Regions from separate parts of the Agrobacterium sp. DKPNP3 genome, predicted to be linked through region 1. Evidence: predicted binding sites of a transcription regulator. Region 1 holds the regulator's gene; the other holds the start of a gene.
What was found. Region 1 encodes HrcA, which represses chaperone genes, less so after heat shock. Its sites were predicted from a motif close to GTTAGCACTCNCNNNNNGNGAGTGCTAAC; they were not measured.

Region 1 (9,593 bases):
AAAAGGGGAGATTGCCGTGGATTATGAAACGATATTGGTTGAGAAACGCGACGAGGTGGGTGTCATCACCCTCAATCGTCCGAAGGCCCTCAACGCCCTCAATTCAGCGCTTCTGAAAGAACTGCGGCACATTCTGTCTTCATTTTCGAACGATGATTCCATCGGAGCGATCATTATTACCGGCTCCGAAAAGGCCTTTGCCGCTGGCGCTGATATCAAGGAAATGCAGGGGCTGGATTTCGTCGACGCCTATGTCGGCGATTTCCTCGGCGGCTGGGACGAGGTGGCCGCGACCCGCAAGCCGGTGATCGCTGCAGTCTCGGGCTTTGCGCTAGGAGGCGGCTGTGAACTGGCAATGATGTGCGATTTCATCATCGCCTCCGAGACCGCAAAGTTCGGCCAACCGGAGATCACCCTCGGCGTTATCCCGGGCATGGGGGGCTCACAGCGGCTGACGCGGGCGGTCGGGAAGGCAAAGGCCATGGATCTGGTTCTGACCGGACGCATGATGGATGCGGCTGAAGCCGAACGCGCCGGTCTCGTCTCTCGCGTCGTGCCCGCTGCAAGCCTGATGGATGAGGCCATGGAGGCTGCAACGCGCATCGCCTCGCTGTCACGCGTCTCCGTGCTCATGGCCAAGGAAAGCGTCAATCGCTCCTTCGAGGTGCCGCTGTCGGAGGGCCTGAGATTTGAAAGGCGCTCCTTCCAGTCGCTGTTTGCCACGGCGGATCAAAAGGAGGGCATGGCGGCCTTCGTCGAAAAGCGCAAACCCGCTTTTCGGAATCGCTAAGGATTCGGAATATCGGCGCTTTTAAGCGTTTTGCGCGTTGACGGGCGTAAGCTTTAGCGGTATATGCCCGCCCACGGTTAAGGAAAGCCATCCGGCTTGTCTGAAATTACTCCCGCATTCTTGGGTTACCTGAGGTCTTCGAACGACCCGATCCTATGGTTGCGGAATTTGGTTTGAATTCGAAGAGAGGCATACATGGCCAATACAACTTCGGCGAAAAAGGCGACCCGCAAGATCGCTCGCCGTACCGCAGTCAACAAGGCTCGCCGTTCGCGCGTTCGCGGCTTCATTCGCAAGGTCGAGGAAGCAATCGCTACCGGTGATCTCGCTGTCGCTACCGAAGCTCTGAAGGCTGCCCAGCCAGAGATCCAGCGCGCAGCCACCCGCGGCGTCCTGCACGGCAACACCGCATCCCGCAAGGTGTCGCGTCTCGCCCAGCGCGTTAAGGCTCTTTCGGCCTAATCCGGCTAATCACAATTAACTATTCAGAAAGCCTGGTCTTTTGACCGGGCTTTTTGTGATTCTAACTGGCCGTTAACCATTGCCGTCGTAACGTGACAAACGCGTGTCAAACAGACGACAGGAAAATAAAAGCAAAATCAATATGTTATCGGAGGTCTTCTCGGGGATGGCAGGCTTTCTCTACGGAAGTCGCATCGAGATTTGAGTCAAGAAGATTTTTATTTTTTCGGTAAAAACGGCTCTTGGAAATCGCCAAAATTGAATCTCATTGATTCATAAGCGATTCTGCTTAGCACCCCTTCGGTGATGCAAAACGACCTTTGCGAGTCAATGGCCGTTCTCCGTTTTTGCAGAAAAAACGCCATTGATCTCTACCCACGATCCTGCCTAAATGCATTTCAACAAGGGGTGCGGATCTCAGTCCACAGATTATCTCGATGATCGTCATCGGCGATATTCACCTTCTTGCTGGCGGTTCCTTCGGGGTCCGTTTTTTCAAGTCATGGAGCTTTTTGTGCCGTTTCGGTCTCGGAACGGGATGGGTTCTTTTGTCTTCAAGAATGCGCCTTAAGGTTGTAGCGAAAGGAGCGTTTTTTAGCGTGTCGCATGCCTCTCTATGAGGGGGAGGAAAAAGGGATAACCGACTCGCAAACGGGTAAGAGCTCTGGTGTTCTTTCGAGGGGGACACTGGGGGCATAAATAAACGAGGGGGATCCCTGACGATCGATCTTTGATCGTCAGGCTATGATTGGCAATTTGAAAGGCGGCAATATGCAATTGAATTTGGCGATGGGTGCGGTGGCTGATGGGGACCGCGCACCAAAGGCATGTGATGCAGCTTGCTCAGACGCGGCAGGGGACAAATCGGCTGTGACGCACGATGCGCTATTTGAACGTTTCAGCGCGCGGCTCAAGGCACAGGTCGGCCCGGAGGTCTATGCAAGCTGGTTCGCACGGCTCAAACTCCATTCCGTTTCGAAAAGCGTCGTCCGTTTTACAGTTCCGACGACTTTTTTGAAGTCCTGGATCAACAACCGTTATATGGATCTGATCACGAACCTCGTTCAAAGCGAGGACCCGGATGTGCTGAAGGTGGAGATTCTGGTCCGCTCGGCCAGCCGCCCGGTGCGCCCGTCCCAGATCGATGACAAGGCGCAGCCCGCTGCGGATGCCGGTGCAGCGCCACGTAACAAGTCCTTTATTCCGTCGCAGCCGGCCGCGGCCCCCGTGGCGCAGCCTGCCGCAGTGCAGTCTACCATGCGCCAGGGCGGGTCAGGGCCGTTGTTCGGTTCGCCGCTCGACACACGCTTCACCTTTGATACCTTTGTCGAAGGCTCGTCCAACCGCGTCGCACTTGCGGCGGCAAAGACGATCGCCGAAGCCGGTGCGGGTGCCGTGCGCTTCAATCCGCTGTTCATTCACGCGGGTGTTGGCCTCGGCAAGACACATCTTCTGCAGGCGATTGCCAATGCGGCGATAGACAGCCCGCGCAATCCGCGCGTGGTCTATCTGACGGCGGAATACTTCATGTGGCGGTTTGCGACCGCAATCCGCGACAATGATGCGCTGACGCTGAAGGACACGCTGCGTAACATCGACCTGCTCGTCATCGATGACATGCAGTTCCTGCAGGGCAAGATGATCCAGCACGAATTCTGCCATCTGCTCAACATGCTGCTCGACAGCGCCAAGCAGGTCGTGGTCGCAGCTGATCGTGCGCCATGGGAGCTGGAATCGCTCGATCCGCGTGTCCGTTCCCGCCTTCAGGGTGGTATGGCCATCGAAATCGAAGGTCCTGACTACGACATGCGCTACGAGATGCTGAACCGCCGTCTCGGCTCGGCCCGTCAGGACGATCCGTCCTTCGAGATTTCGGATGAGATCCTGACCCATGTGGCGAAAAGCGTGACGGCAAGCGGTCGCGAGCTGGAGGGCGCCTTCAACCAGCTGATGTTCCGTCGCTCTTTCGAGCCGAACCTCTCGGTCGACCGTGTCGATGAGCTGCTGTCGCATCTCGTCGGAACGGGTGAAGCCAAGCGTGTCCGTATCGAGGATATCCAGCGCATCGTCGCCAAGCACTATAATGTGTCACGGCAGGAGCTGGTGTCCAACCGTCGCACCCGCGTCATCGTCAAACCGCGCCAGATCGCCATGTATCTCGCCAAGATGCTGACGCCGCGTTCCTTCCCGGAGATTGGTCGCCGGTTCGGAGGTCGCGATCACACCACGGTTCTGCATGCCGTGCGCAAGATCGAGGAACTGATCTCTGGCGACACCAAGCTCGGCCATGAGGTCGAGCTGCTGAAGCGCCTGATCAACGAAAACAACGCATGAAAAAAGCGGCCTCAGGGCCGCTTTTTTATTCTCATCTTGCTCTATGGCTCGTACAAGGCGCGCTGATGTCAGCAGGCGAGATCAGCCACCACGGCATCCAGAATAAGCATGCCTGATGGTGTGCAGCGCAGGCGGGAATTGCCGAGCCTCTCCACGAAACCGTGCTGAAGAAGAAACTCTTCCTTTTCCGGGTCGAGGTCGCGGCCGGAAAGGTCGCTCCAGCGGGCGAGGTCGATGCCCTCGCGCAGGCGAAGTCCCATCAACAGCAATTCGTCGGCCTGCTCGTCGACGCCAAGCAGTTCCTGATCGATCATGCCATGGCCCTCCCGTTCGACCGTTTCGAGCCAAGTCTCGGGGTGGCGTTCGGTTGCCGTTGCGAGCTTGGAAGCGCCACGCGTCAGGCGTCCATGTGCGCCGGGGCCAATGCCGGCATAGTCGCCATAGCGCCAGTAGGTGAGGTTATGGCGGCTTTCGGCGCCGGGCCGGGCATGGTTGGAGACCTCATAGGCCGGCATGCCGTAACGTTCGGTAATTTCCTGCGTCGCCTCATAAAGCACGGCCGAGTGCTCACCGTCGGGCACGATGAGCTTGCCGGCCTTGTGCAGGCCATAAAAGGGCGTGCCTTCTTCGATTGTCAGCTGATAGAGCGACAGATGGTCGACGGCGTAGGAGACGGCTTCCTTTAGCTCGGCGTCCCATTCCGCCACCGTCTGGTTCGGCCGGGCATAGATGAGGTCGAAGGACATGCGCGGAAAAATCTCCCGCGCCAGCCGGATGGCTTTCAACGCGTCGGCGACATCATGCAGCCGTCCGAGGAATTTCAGGTCGCGGTCATTCAGCGCCTGCACGCCGAGGGAGACACGATTTACTCCCGCCGCGCGATAACCACGAAACCGCTCTGCCTCGACGCTGGAGGGATTGGCCTCCATGGTGATCTCGATTCCATCGGGCACATGCCAGAAACGCGCAACGCCATCCAGCAACGCGCCAACCGTCTGCGGGTCCATCAGCGAGGGCGTGCCGCCGCCCATGAAGATGCTGGTGACGACGCGCGGGCCGCTCAGAGACCGCATGTGCTCCATTTCCTGCAGGAAGGCAGCCGTAAACCGCTCCTGATTCACCGGGCGGTGGCGGACATGGCTGTTGAAGTCGCAATAGGGGCACTTGGCCGCGCAGAAGGGCCAATGCAAGTAGATCCCGAAACCGGGATCGCCCGTATCCGGCAGAAGCGATGCGCCGGGGGCAGAAAGTTGATGCTCCCCGACCATCGGGTTCATGCCTCCAGGCAGGTTTCTACGAATTTTTTAAAGGCGCGCGCCCGATGCGACAGCGCAAAGCTGTCGCCGTGCTTCCAGCCGTGTTTCTCTTCCGCCGTCATCTCACCGAATGTGGTGTCGTAACCTTCGGGTTTGAAGATCGGATCATAACCAAACCCGCTGGTTCCGCGCGGCGGCCATACGACTGTGCCTTCCACCTCTCCACGGAAATATTCGACATGGCCGTCGGGCCAGGCGAGGCACAGCACGCTGACGAAACGGGCCGTGCGATCTTCCGGCTTTGAGGCGCCGCGTTCGGAAAGCGCATCCTCGACCTTCTGCATCGCCATGGCGAAGTCGCGCGTGCCGTCAGCCGTCTCCGCCCAGTTGGCGGTATAGACACCGGGCGCACCGTCAAGGGCGTCGATGACAAGACCGGAATCGTCAGACAGGGCAGGCAGGCCGGACGCCTTGGCGGAAGCAAGCGCCTTGATGGCAGCGTTTTCCTCGAAGGTGGTCCCGGTTTCGTCAGGCTCGATAAAATTGAGCTCGGCCGCCGATTTGGCGGAGAAACCGAAAGGCCCGATCAGATCGGCGATTTCGGCGATCTTGCCCTTGTTGTGGCTGGCGACGACGATCGTTCTGGTATCGAGCTTGCGCATGGTACTTTCCTGTCGGCTCAGGCGATCGCCTGTTTCTGAAGGGCGACCAGCTCGCTGCAGCCGGCCTTGGCGAGACCGAGCAGCGTCAGGAATTCTTCTTCGGAAAAGGGCGCGCCTTCAGCCGTTCCCTGAACCTCAACGATGCCGCCCGAGCCGGTAATGACGAAATTCGCGTCGGTCTCGGCAGAAGAATCCTCGAGATAGTCGAGATCGATCACCGGCTGGCTGGCGAAGATACCGCAGGAGATCGCGGCGATATGGTCCTTCAGAACTTTCTCGACCTTGATCATGTTGCGGGTTTCCATCCACTTCAGGCAATCATGCAGCGCAATCCATGCGCCGGTAATGGAGGCGGTGCGGGTGCCGCCATCGGCCTGGATGACATCGCAGTCGATGCTGATCTGGCGCTCGCCAAGTGCCTGTAAGTCAACGACCGCGCGCAACGAACGGCCGATAAGACGCTGGATTTCCTGGGTTCGACCGCCCTGTTTGCCGGAGGCAGCCTCGCGCTTCATACGCTCATGGGTGGAACGCGGCAGCATGCCATATTCGGCGGTGACCCAGCCCTTGCCGCTGTTGCGCAGCCACGGTGGCGTCTTTTCTTCAAGACTGGCGGTAACGAGCACATGCGTGTCGCCAAACTTCACGAGACAGGAGCCCTCGGCATGCTTCGAGAAATTGCGCTCGAAGGAAACCTTGCGCATCTGGTCGGTTTTTCTGCCTGAAGGCCGCATATGATCCACTCTCCATGTTGGTTCCTGCCTTCTAAGACGCGGGCCGTTCTTTTGCAAAGCCAATTTCCATTTTGCCGGAGCCGCGCGACGCATTATATTAGCCACGACAGGACACAGACGACAAAGAACGGACGAGATGGGTTTTTCTGCACCGCTTTCAAAAGATCAGGCATCCCTGCTGGATGAACGGTCGCGGGAAATTTTCCGGCGCATCGTCGAAGGCTATCTCGATACGGGCGAACCGCTCGGGTCGCGCAGTCTGTCGCGACTTCTGCCGATGTCGCTTTCGCCTGCTTCCGTTCGCAATGTCATGAGCGATCTTGAAGAGCTGGGCCTCATCTATTCGCCGCATATCAGCGCCGGGCGCTTGCCCACGCAGACGGGATTGCGCTTTTTCGTCGATGCCTTCATGCAAGTGGGCGATCTGCCCGCCGAGGAAAGGGCCAATATCGATCGCCAGATCGGGCCCGTCGCTGGCCACGAGCAATCGCTGGACGGATTGCTGACAGAGGCGAGCCGTATGCTCTCGGGCATGTCGCGCGGTGCGGGGCTCGTGCTGACCGCGAAAAACGACGTTATTCTGAAACATGTGGAATTCATCCGCTTGGAGCCAACCAAGGCACTTGCCGTGCTGGTGGGCGACCATAATCAGGTGGAGAACCGCATCATCGAGTTGCCGGCGGGCATTTCCTCGTCGCAACTGACCGAGGCGGCGAATTTCATCAATGCCCACCTGTCGGGCCAGACGCTGCAGGAACTGCGCAGCCAGTTTCAGACGCAGCGGGCGGAACTTCAGTCGGAACTCGGCACGCTGGCACAGGACCTCGTCGAGCGCGGCCTTGCCATGTGGGCTGGCGACAGCGAGGACGGCAAGCTTGGCCGCCTCATCGTGCGTGGTCGCTCCAACCTGCTGGAGGGACTTGCCGGTGAAGAAGACATCGACCGGGTCCGGCTGCTGTTCGACGATCTCGAGCGCAAGGAAAACCTCATCGAAATCCTCAATCTTGCTGAAAGCGGGTCAGGCGTGAGGATTTTCATCGGTTCGGAAAACAAGCTGTTTTCGCTGTCCGGCTCCTCGCTGATCGTCGCGCCCTATCGCGATGAGGACAATCGCGTCGTGGGTGCGGTCGGCGTCATCGGCCCGACGCGGCTGAATTATGCCCGCATCGTGCCAATGGTGGATTACACCGCACAGATCATGGCGCGCCTTTCCCGCAAGCAGCGATAGGGCGGCCCCCTGGTCCCCCAAGAGATTGCGGCAAGCTTTTCGCCGCAAGCCTTGATTTTTGCCCGTCAAAGCTCGATATCGGGCGCAACCACTAACTGTCTAATCTGGAGAACGTCATGACCGACGATACAAAAAAGCCCGGACCTGACGCGGACGTCGCGGAAGAGTTTGTCGAACCTGCCCAGGCAGGTGAAGAACAGGCCGAAACGGCAGAGCCCGATCCGGTGGAGGTGCTCAAGGCTGAGAACGCCGATCTGCGCGATAAATTCCTGCGCCTTGCCGCCGAGATGGACAATCTTCGCCGCCGCACCGAGCGTGATGTCAAGGATGCCAAGGCCTATTCGATGGCTGCCTTTGCACGCGATATGCTTGCCGTTTCCGATAATCTTCGCCGCGCGCTGGAAGCCATTCCCGATGAGCTCAAGACCAATGGCGAAGCCGGTCTCAACGGCCTGATTGAGGGCGTGGAGATGACCGAGCGGTCAATGCTGTCGACGCTGGAACGCCACGGCGTGAAGAAGATCGATGCCGAGGGCCAGAAGTTCGACCCGAATTTCCACCAAGCCATGTTTGAAATTCCCAACACGGCCGTTCCCAACAACACCGTATTGCAGGTGATTCAGGCCGGTTTCACCATTGGCGACCGCGTTTTGCGCCCCGCCATGGTCGGTGTCTCCAAGGGCGGCCCGAAGGCGGAAGCTGCTGCCTCGGCCGAACCGGGCACCGCGTCCGTGAACGAAAAAGACGCTTGAGGACATCCGTTTGGATGTAACGAAAAACGCGCCTTCTGGGCGCGTTTTTTATTGCCATTAACTGGGAAAAGAAGGCCTGCCGTCAGGCAGCCGTCGCCTGTTCCTGATTGAGGAAGGCGTAGATTGCGGTGTCGGAATCGGTAGCACGCAGCTTGGCCACCAGTTCAGGGTCGCGCAGGGCCCGCGCAATGCGCGAAAGAGCCTTCAGATGATCAGCGCCGGCGCCCTCCGGTGCGAGCAGCAGAAACACGAGATCGACGGGCTGATCGTCCAGTGCCTCGAAATCAACCGGCGTTTCAAGACGCGCGAAAACCCCGGTGATCTGCTGAATGCTGTTGAGCTTGCCATGCGGAATGGCAATGCCGTGGCCGACACCAGTCGAACCGAGCTTTTCACGCTGGAGGATGACGTCGAAAACTTCCCGTTCCGAGACTCCGGTAATTCTGGCTGCCTTTGCGGCCAGCTCCTGAAGCAACTGCTTTTTGGAATTCACCTTGAGGGCGGGAATAATCGCATCTTGTTGCAGCAGATCTGCCAACGCCATTCTCTTTTTCCTTCATGCCATCGAGAGAGGTGGGGGACAGAGGCGCTTTCGCGCTCTGCCTCCCACGTCTTGTCAGACTGTTCAGCTCTTGATCGTTTCCGCGTCGATCCAGCCAATATTGCCGTCATGACGTCGGTAGACGATGTTGAGATATTCCTTGCCCGGGCTGCGGAACAGCAGAACCGGTTCGTCCGTCATGTCGAGCGCCATCACGGCGCTGGCGACAGACATGGTCTTAATCTGTTTCGAACTTTCGGCCACAATGGTGGGTGCGTAATCCTCAGGGACCTCATGGTCCTCATCGGGAATAGCATCCATGACCGTGTAAGCGATTTCCTGCGACACACCGTTCGCACCATTGTGGTGGTCTTTCAGCTTGCGCTTGTAACGACGCAGGCGCTTCTCGATCCGCTCTGCGGCGGCGTCGAAGCTCGCCTGCGGATCATTTGCCTGACCCGCCGCATGCAATACAACACCGGTATCGAGATGCAGCTTGCAATCGGCCGCAAAACGCGATCCGGACTTCTCCACCGTCACCTGGCCTGAATACCCCCCATCGAAGTATTTGGTAACTGCCAGACCTATATTGTCCTCAATCCGCTGACGGAAAGATTCACCGATCTCCATATGTTTACCAGATACACGCACACTCATGGAAATTTTCCTTTTTGTAGTGATTTGCGAGTACCAGCTTACGTCAAGCCGCGCGCGCATCCAAGCGTTTCGAAGACCTTAAAAAGCCCTCATTCGAATTTTACGCCCATGGACGGTGGAGGTGAATCCGTTACAAATGACCTTGCTTACGTGTGCGGCGGGCTTCTAGCCCCTGCC
Region 2 (9,593 bases), on a different contig from region 1:
ACAGCCGCTTCTTTCTTGCGGCGCTTTTCCTTCTTCTGCTCGGGTTCGCCGAGATCGGTCAGCTGATCCTGCGGAACGCTGCGATATTCAGCCGGCGGATCGGTCAGGAACTTGCGCTGTGCATTGACGACGGAACCGCCCTGTGCTTCGGCCTTGGCCTTGCGGAAGGCTTCCCACTTCTGGCTTTCGGTCATCTGACCGGCCGTACCGTTGCCTGCAAGCAGCGGCGAGCGGTAATGCGGGTTGTTCTTGTTGGCATCCGCCTCGTCGCGCAGACGTTCGCGGGTTTCTTCCGGCGATTCGACCCATTGCGGGTTGTTTTCGCGGTTGGCCATGTTCTGCTGCGGCGTGGTCAGCTGTTCGGCGCGGGCCTGGGCTGGAACGACAAGGCCGGGGCGCGGGCCATATTTCAGGTTGCGCTTGCTCTGGTCGCCGGTGATCGAGGTTGCGTTGCCCAGGTCGTCGACGAGCTGTTCGGCCGCCGTCTTGCCCGTTCCGTAGGTCGGGCTGGTGCAGGCGCCCAGCAGCACGCCTATCGTCGTGACGCCAACAACCGTGCGAAACATGCCCAAACCCTGCGCATTACCCTGCATCGTCTTCATTGAAACCCTTCCAGCCGTCCGTCCCACTTCGCCAGACATCGTCTTTCGGCAGGCGGCAGCCCGCATTGCCGTGCAAATCCGGCCATTTTCAGGCAGGTGTACCGGATGAAGAGGCAAAGCGCAATTCATCCGGTCATTTTCATTACGAGAGTGCGGCAAGCTCACGCAGGGCCGCCGCATCGCGGGCAGAAACGTCAGGATAATCCGGATCGGACCCGACATCGGTGGTGATCCGCCACGAACGGGCGCATTTCACGCCCTCCGCCAGCTTCTGCTCGACCACAACCTTCGGCACTTCCGGCAGGCGGAAACCGTCAGCAGGGCCTTCGTCACCCACAACCGTGATGGCCGAGGTGATGCAGATTTCGGCAAAGTCCTGATCCTTCAGCGCGGCCAGCAGATCGGCGTCGGCGATGTGGACGACAGGTGCTGCCTCCAGCGAGGAGCCGATGCGCTTTTCACGGCGCTCGACTTCAAGCGCACCCGTCACGACGGTGCGGACCTTGCGGATTTTCTCCCACTTCGCTTCCAGCGCATCGTTCTTCCAGTTTGCCGGGATTTCCGGGAACTGGGCGAGATGCACCGACTCCGCATCCGGGTAGCGCGACAGCCACGCTTCTTCCGTGGTGAAGGGCAGCATGGGGGCAAGCCACGTCACCAGGCAATCGAACAGCTTGGCGATGACCGACAGGGCCGCGCGGCGCTTCAGCGACGACGGCGCGTCGCAATAAAGCGTGTCCTTGCGGACGTCGAAATAGAAGGCCGAAAGCTCGACATTGGCAAAGTCGATCAGCGCGCGGGTGATCTTCTTGAACTCGAAGCCGTCATAACCTTCGCTAACAACGCCATCCAGTTCGGACAGGCGGTGCAGCACCAGCTTTTCCAGCTCCGGCAGATCGTCATAGGCGATCTCCTCGCCCTTGTAATGGGCGAGCGTGCCGAGCATCCAGCGGATGGTGTTGCGCAGCTTGCGATAGGCATCGACATTGGTCTGGATGATGGCCTTGCCGAGGCGCTGGTCTTCCCAGTAATCCGTTGTCATCACCCAGAGGCGCAGGATATCGGCACCCGACTGGCTCATGACTTCCTGCGGGGCGACCACGTTGCCGAGCGACTTCGACTGCTTGCGCCCCTGCTCGTCCATGGTGAAACCGTGGGTCACAACGGCATTGTAGGGCGCACGGCCACGCGTCGCGCAGCTTTCCAGCAGGGACGAATGGAACCAGCCGCGATGCTGGTCGGAGCCTTCCAGATAGACATCCGCCGGCCACTTCAAGTCCGGGCGGTCTTCCAGCGTGAAGGTGTGGGTGCAGCCGCTGTCGAACCAGACGTCCAGGATGTCCATGACCTGCTGCCACTTGGCGTGGTCTTGGTCATTGCCGAGGAAGCGTTCCTTGGCGCCTTCGGCGAACCAGGCGTCCGCGCCTTCGGCCTCGAAGGCCTCGAGGATGCGGGCGTTGACGGCTTCGTCGACCAGAACTTCACCTTTCTCGTCGGCGAAGACGGCGATCGGCACGCCCCAGCTGCGCTGGCGCGACAGAACCCAGTCTGGACGGCCTTCGATCATGGCGCGCAGGCGGTTCTGGCCGGAAGCCGGCACGAAACGGGTTTGGTCGATGGCGGCAAGCGAACGGGAGCGCAGCGTGGTGCCGTCGCCCAGTTCCTTGTCCATATAGACGAACCATTGCGGCGTGTTGCGGAAGATGACAGGCTTCTTGGAGCGCCAGCTATGCGGATAGCTGTGCTTCAGACGGCCGCGGGCAAACAGGTTGTTTTCCGCGATCAGCGCCTTGATGACGCGATCATTGGCGTCACCCTTCTTGCCGTTATCGTCCATGACGCGGGCAGCACCGCCTTCGGCCGACGGGCCGAAACCGGGGGCGTCTTCGGTGTAGAAACCGTCGTCGCCGACCGTGAACGGGATCTTGGAGGAGATGCCGCGCGCTTCCAGGTCGCGCGCCTGCGCCATCCAGGCGTCAAAGTCCTCGCGGCCATGGCCGGGGGCCGTGTGCACAAAGCCGGTACCGGCATCGTCGGTGACGTGATCGCCATCGAGAACCGGAACAGGGAAGGTGTAACCCAGCGATGCCAGCGGGTGGGCGCAGGTGACAGCCGCGAGCTCTTCCGCCTTCACATCGCGCAGGCGTGTGAATTCAAGCTTTGCCTTGGCAAAGCATTCCGCTGCCAGCTTGTCTGCGAAAACGAGTTTTTCGCCCGGCTGCGGTCCGAAATCATTCGCTGCCGCCGTGACCTCGTAAAGGCCATAGGCGATGCGCGAGGAAAACGAGATAGCGCGGTTGCCCGGGATCGTCCAAGGCGTGGTCGTCCAGATGACGATCGAAGCGCCATTGAGCGCGGCAGAGCCCTCAACGACCGGGAACTTCACCCAGATCGTGTCGCTCTCGACGTCATGATATTCGACTTCCGCTTCCGCCAGCGCCGTACGTTCCACGACCGACCACATGATCGGCTTGGAACCGCGGTAGAGTTGGCCGCTCTTGGCGATCTTCAAAAGTTCGCCGGCGATACGGGCTTCGGCGTGGAAGTTCATCGTCGTGTAAGGGTTTTCGAAGTCGCCCTCGATGCCGAGGCGCTTGAACTCTTCCGACTGGACCTTGATCCAGCCGGCCGCGAACTCACGGCACTCCTTGCGGAATTCGTTGACCGGAACCTCGTCCTTGTTCTTGCCCTTGGCGCGGTAGGCTTCCTCGATCTTCCATTCGATCGGCAGGCCGTGGCAATCCCAGCCCGGCACGTAATTGGCGTCGTAACCGCGCATCTGGAACGAGCGGGTGATGACGTCCTTCAGGATCTTGTTCAGCGCATGGCCGATATGGATGTTGCCGTTGGCATAGGGCGGGCCGTCATGCAGCACGAATTTTTCGCGGCCGGCGGCCGAGGCGCGCAGCTTCTTGTAGAGGCCCATCTCCTGCCAGCGCTTCACCGTTTCCGGTTCCTTCTGCGGCAGGCCGGCGCGCATCGGAAAATCCGTCTGCGGCAGATAGAGGGTGGTGGAGTAGTCCAGTTTTTCTGCGGTGTCGCTCATAATCGTACCGTTGTTGCGCGCCGTATCGGTCGCGCGATCTCAATTGCAAAGAGGGCAAATTCGGAAAGCGCCATGTCATTCCACATGTCATGAAAGCCACATGTGATGGAAGCGCCAAAATCCCGGACCTTCCGGCTCTCTCAGAGCGGGCGGAAGGCCGGGCCAATAATTCGGCCAATCTGAACTGCAAATTTCAACCGGTATTGGGACATGGACGGTTGTTTATGCGGTTTCCCGGCAAAAAGGAAGTGAAAAGCGACGGTGATGGGCGAGCCGATGGCGGAGGGTCAGAATGCGATCTTCGCATCCAGTTCGCTGAGCGGACGCACGCCCGAAAGCATCGCCCTCGCCTCCTCTTCATCGCGCCTGATCTGGGCAACCAGCGGATCGAGCCCGTCGAACTTCAATTCGTCGCGCAGGTGGCCGAAGAAGGAGACCGAGCAGACCTCGCCATAGAGATCGCCCGAAAAATCAAAAACGAATGTTTCGAGCAGCGCTGCGCCGTTGTCCGTGACGGTCGGGCGATAACCGAAGCTCGCCACGCCGTCGCGGATCGAGCCATCAGGCCGTCGGAAGCGGACGGCATAGATGCCGGCCTTCAGCTCCGTTTCCGGCGCCAGGGCCATGTTGGCGGTGGGGTAACCCAGCGTGCGGCCGAGCTTCTGGCCGCCGATGACTTCGCTTTCCACCGTGAAACGGTAACCGAGGAGGCCCGCGGCGCCCGCCACATCGCCCTCGCACAGAAGCGAACGTATCCGGCTCGAAGAGACGACATCCGCGCCCTCGTCGCGGAAGGCATCCACCAGAGTCACGTCGAAACCGTGGCGTTTGCCGGCTTCCATCAGGAATGCCGGCCCACCTTCCCGACCCTTGCCGAAATGGAAATCGAAGCCGGTGACGACGGCGCCGGCATGCAGCCAGTCAATCAGGATGGACTGGACGAATTCTTCCGCCGAGCGCTGCGAAAACTCGCGGTCGAACGGATATTCGATGACGGAGCGGAAACCGATAGCCTCAAGGATGCGCGCCTTCAATGGCGCAGGCGTAAGACGAAAGACCGGCGTGTCGGGCCTGAACACGGAACGGGGATGCGGCTCGAAGGTCAGCACCATCGCGGGGACGCCGCGAGCTTCCGCCAGTTCAAGCGCACGATCGAGCACGGCCCGGTGGCCGCGATGCACGCCATCGAAATTGCCGATGGCGACGACGCCGCCACGAAGAGCTTCCGGCAGCGGCTCCTTTTGTTCATTGCGGTGAAAGACGGTCATGACAGTCGATCCATTCCAGCGCCAGCTGTTGATGAGGCGAGACGCCCTCAGGCCAGTCTAGGCATCCACCAGCCGGGAGAAGCACCTTGCCCCTTGAGATAGGCATTCAGAAGCGCCTCGTCCGTCTGGCCGTTCAGCGTATATTCGGCGACGTGAATGCCGCCGCTGATATAAAGAAGGTTGAGGCCGCTCGCAATCGCACCCTTCACATCCGTCGGCATGCCATCGCCGATGGCGAGAACGCGATCCTTGGCGAAAGCACCGCGCACCTCCTTGGCCGCAGCCAGGCAGGCCTCATAGATCGGTGCATGCGGCTTCCCGGCGATGCGGACTTCGCCGCCGAGCTGTTCGTAATAAGCGGCCATGGCGCCGGCGCAGGGAATGATGCGCTCGCCGCGCTCGACCACCAGATCCGGGTTGGCGCAGATCATCGGGACCTTGCGGGCGACGAAGCTCTTGAGCATGTCGGTATAATCTTCCGGTGTTTCGGTCTCGTCGTCGAAAAAGCCGGTGCAGACGACAGAGTCAGCCTCCGCTTCGCCAACCACCTCGACATCGAGGCCTTCGAGCAGCGGCATGTCTCGCTCGGGACCAAGCAGGAAGACCTTTCTGGGGCCTTCCGCTATCAGGCCGCGCGTGACGTCGCCTGAGGTGATGATGCGGTCATAGGCCTCGTCGGGCACGCCGAGCACACGAAGCTGCGCGATGACGCCAGGGGCAGGACGCGGAGAATTGGTGATGAGCACGACCGTCTTGCCGGCCTCGCGCGCGTTCCGCAGCGCAATCGCCGCATCCGGGAAAGCGCTGACACCATTGTGCAATACGCCCCAGACATCCGAAAGAATGACATCGAACCCATCAGTGATGTCGCCGAGAGTATGAATGCGGTGGGCCATGAGATGCTTTCCGGATGCGAGAAGAGGGTGTGCGTCACATCGCAAAGCGGAAGGCCGATGGCAAGGAAAAAAGCGCCGGCGCGCCGGGCTAGCAGCCGGCTGGCACAGTCCGGACACAAATGTCGCGTGGCTTCCAAACCTTCGCAACAGGCCGAAGGAATGCCGCCACAGCCTTCGCTCGGGAAGGGAAAAATTCCGTCACGGAACGCTGATAACCATAGGCCGTAAAATTTTTCAGGCAGGGCGTTCTTGACTCCGGGAGAAGCCCTCCTTATCTCGGTTGCGCTGGCACTCGACAAACGAGAGTGCTAACACCCATCAGGCGAGCTGCAAAAGCTCGCGCAGTCATTTGATCGAGGGATTAGACAATGACAAGCACCAATTTCCGCCCGCTTCACGATCGCGTCGTCGTTCGTCGCGTTGAGTCCGAAGAAAAGACCAAGGGTGGCATCATCATTCCCGATACCGCCAAGGAAAAGCCGCAGGAAGGCGAAATCGTCGCCGTCGGTTCCGGCGCGCGCGATGAGTCCGGCAAGGTCGTCGCTCTCGACGTCAAGGCTGGTGACCGCGTTCTGTTCGGCAAGTGGTCCGGCACCGAAGTCAAGATCAACGGCGAAGACCTTCTGATCATGAAGGAAGCCGACATCATGGGCATCATCGGCTGATTTCGGCCAACCCATCCTTCCTTAAATTTCAAGCCGGACCCGGTCCGGCCATTCGAAACCAGGAGTTTTGAACATGGCAGCCAAAGAAGTAAAATTCGGCCGCACAGCGCGCGAAAAGATGCTCAAGGGCGTCGACGTTCTTGCTGATGCAGTGAAGGTAACCCTCGGCCCGAAGGGTCGTAACGTCGTTATCGACAAGTCCTTCGGCGCTCCGCGCATCACCAAGGACGGCGTTTCGGTCGCCAAGGAAATCGAACTGGAAGACAAGTTCGAGAACATGGGCGCACAGCTCGTTCGCGAAGTTGCGTCCAAGACCAACGATATCGCCGGTGACGGCACCACCACCGCGACCGTTCTGGCCCAGGCCATCGTTCGCGAAGGTTCCAAGGCAGTTGCTGCCGGCATGAACCCGATGGACCTGAAGCGTGGTATCGATCTGGCCGTTGCTGAAGTCGTCAAGGACCTTCAGGCCAAGGCCAAGAAGATCAACACGTCTGAAGAAGTTGCACAGGTCGGCACGATCTCTGCAAACGGCGAGCGTCAGATCGGTCTCGACATTGCTGAAGCAATGCAGAAGGTTGGCAACGAAGGCGTCATCACCGTTGAAGAAGCCAAGACCGCTGAAACCGAACTCGAAGTCGTTGAAGGCATGCAGTTCGACCGCGGCTACCTGTCGCCCTACTTCGTGACCAACCCTGAAAAGATGGTTGCGGACCTCGAAGACGCCTACATTCTTCTGCACGAAAAGAAGCTCTCGAACCTCCAGGCCATGCTGCCGGTTCTCGAAGCTGTCGTTCAGACCGGCAAGCCGCTCGTCATCATCGCTGAAGACGTCGAAGGCGAAGCCCTTGCAACGCTCGTCGTCAACAAGCTGCGTGGCGGCCTCAAGATCGCTGCCGTCAAGGCTCCTGGCTTCGGCGACCGCCGCAAGGCCATGCTGGAAGACATCGCCATCCTGACCGGTGGTACCGTCATTTCCGAAGACCTCGGCATCAAGCTCGAAAACGTTACCCTCGACATGCTCGGCAAGTCGAAGAAGGTTTCGATCTCCAAGGAAAACACCACGATCGTTGACGGCGCTGGCCAGAAGTCCGACATCGAAGGTCGTGTTGCCCAGATCAAGGCCCAGATCGAAGAAACCACCTCCGACTACGACCGCGAAAAGCTGCAGGAACGTCTTGCCAAGCTCGCTGGCGGCGTTGCCGTCATCCGCGTCGGCGGTTCGACGGAAGTCGAAGTGAAGGAAAAGAAGGACCGCATCGACGACGCTCTCAACGCGACGCGCGCTGCCGTTCAGGAAGGCATCGTGCCTGGTGGTGGCGTGGCTCTGCTGCGTTCGTCCACGAAGATCACCGCCAAGGGTGAAAACGACGATCAGGAAGCCGGTATCAACATCATCCGCCGCGCGCTGCAGGCTCTGGTTCGCCAGATCGCAGACAACGCAGGTGACGAAGCTTCCATCGTTGTTGGCAAGATCCTCGAGAAGAACGAAGACAACTACGGCTACAACGCCCAGACCGGCGAATATGGCGACCTGATCCAGCTCGGCATCGTCGACCCGGTCAAGGTTGTTCGCACGGCTCTGCAGAACGCAGCTTCGGTTGCTTCCCTGCTGATCACCACCGAAGCCATGATCGCCGAGCTTCCGAAGAAGGACGCTCCGATGCCGGCAATGCCGGGCGGCGGCATGGGCGGCATGGACTTCTAATCAGTCCTGTCACCGGATTAAGAAAGGGCGGTCTTCGGATCGCCCTTTTTCGTTTGCTGCCGTTCGATATTGGTCTCTTTTGAGACAGACCCAATGGCGGGCCGCAATCAGCCACAAATTGGAAGATTACTGACGGTTATGCGGGCGGATGACTATTTATCGAACGTCCGCGCAAGCGGCTTCCAGCTTTCTGGGGGCCTTTGTCTAGTTGGACCAACCGGCCGCTTCGGGTTCGATGTCCGGCAGGCACGTTCGACTGCGGCTGGCGGACATACTTGCGCCTTCTGGCTTTCAGGATCAGGATCAGGAGCAAGGTCAGGTCAGTGGCTTTTCCTGTTTCCGGGCCTGGAGTGACGTTGCTTCTATTCTTGAGCCCGTCCAACGCGGAGGGCTTGACCGTTCACAAAATAAAGACAATTTGTCTTCTATTGTTCATCTTTCTTGGCGAAGGATTTTCCGTCATTGATATCTCCAGACATTGCCCCAAACCGGCGACACGCCGATCAATTACCGGAGATTTCCATGTCCAGCAGCCAGAACGTTCTCGTTCTTATTGCCCGTATCCTGCTTTCCTTCATCTTCATCTATTCCGGCTTTGGCAAGCTGACTGATCCGGCCGGTACGGCTGGCATGATCGCCGGTGCCGGCATGCCTGCCGCAACCGCGCTCGCCTATCTGGCAGGTCTTTTCGAACTCGTGACCGGTCTTGCCATTCTCGCCGGTTTCCAGACGAAGATTGCCGCGTGGGCTCTGGCCGTCTTCTGCGTCTTCACCGGCCTCGTCTTCCACAGCGGCACCGTTGCCGTTCCCGGCTGGCCTGACCCGGCTCTCGGCTGGATCAATGCGCTGAACGGCATCATGCTGATGAAGAACATTACCCTCGCCGGCGCTTACATCCTGCTCGCTGCCTTCGGCCCCGGCGCCTATTCCGTCGATGCGAAGCGCGGTGTTGCTCTGGCCCACGCCTGATCCGAATAGACCATCAACAAAAAGGCCGCCGGAGGGATCCGGCGGCTTTTTTTGTTTATTTCTCAGACCGCCGCTTTGATGCGGGACGCGATCTCTTGCACCGCCGCATTACCTTCATGCTCCGGCTTGCGGGCGCGAACAAAACAGGCTTCCGAACGAACGATGATGCCGTCGGAGAGAATTTTCAGATGATTGGCTTTCAGCGTCGAACCCGTAGAGGTGATATCAACGATGATATCCGCCTGCCCCGCCGCCGGCGCGCCTTCGGTGGCGCCGAGGCTTTCGACGATCCTGTAAAGCTGAATGCCGTGCTGGCGCGAAAAGAACTGCTGCGTCAGCCGCCAATATTTGGTTGCGATGGCCAGCCTTCTGCCATGGCGGGCGCGGAATTCCGAAGCGACATCACCTAGATCGGCCATGCTGTCCACATCCAGCCAGA

Region 2: a site for HrcA is predicted at 6,097-6,125, ahead of groES (co-chaperone GroES). Genes of this name have one in related genera too.

What each region holds. Positions count from the first base shown of each region.
Region 1 covers NZ_JBQYSN010000001.1:121,165-130,757, forward strand. The annotation lists gene ACUTJJ_RS00650 (enoyl-CoA hydratase) at 17-790, shown strand; gene rpsT (30S ribosomal protein S20) at 986-1,252, shown strand; gene dnaA (chromosomal replication initiator protein DnaA) at 2,123-3,586, shown strand; gene hemW (radical SAM family heme chaperone HemW) at 3,655-4,854, opposite strand; gene rdgB (RdgB/HAM1 family non-canonical purine NTP pyrophosphatase) at 4,860-5,504, opposite strand; gene rph (ribonuclease PH) at 5,522-6,238, opposite strand; gene hrcA (heat-inducible transcriptional repressor HrcA) at 6,375-7,466, shown strand; gene grpE (nucleotide exchange factor GrpE) at 7,583-8,218, shown strand; gene ptsN (PTS IIA-like nitrogen regulatory protein PtsN) at 8,301-8,762, opposite strand; gene hpf (ribosome hibernation-promoting factor, HPF/YfiA family) at 8,844-9,416, opposite strand.
Region 2 covers NZ_JBQYSN010000084.1:10,755-20,347, reverse strand. The annotation lists gene ACUTJJ_RS19565 (hypothetical protein) at 1-602, opposite strand, end outside; gene ileS (isoleucine--tRNA ligase) at 745-3,648, opposite strand; gene ACUTJJ_RS19555 (bifunctional riboflavin kinase/FAD synthetase) at 3,936-4,916, opposite strand; gene ACUTJJ_RS19550 (TIGR01459 family HAD-type hydrolase) at 4,964-5,812, opposite strand; gene groES (co-chaperone GroES) at 6,181-6,477, shown strand; gene groL (chaperonin GroEL) at 6,551-8,185, shown strand; gene ACUTJJ_RS19535 (DoxX family protein) at 8,708-9,154, shown strand; gene hisG (ATP phosphoribosyltransferase) at 9,217-9,593, opposite strand, start outside.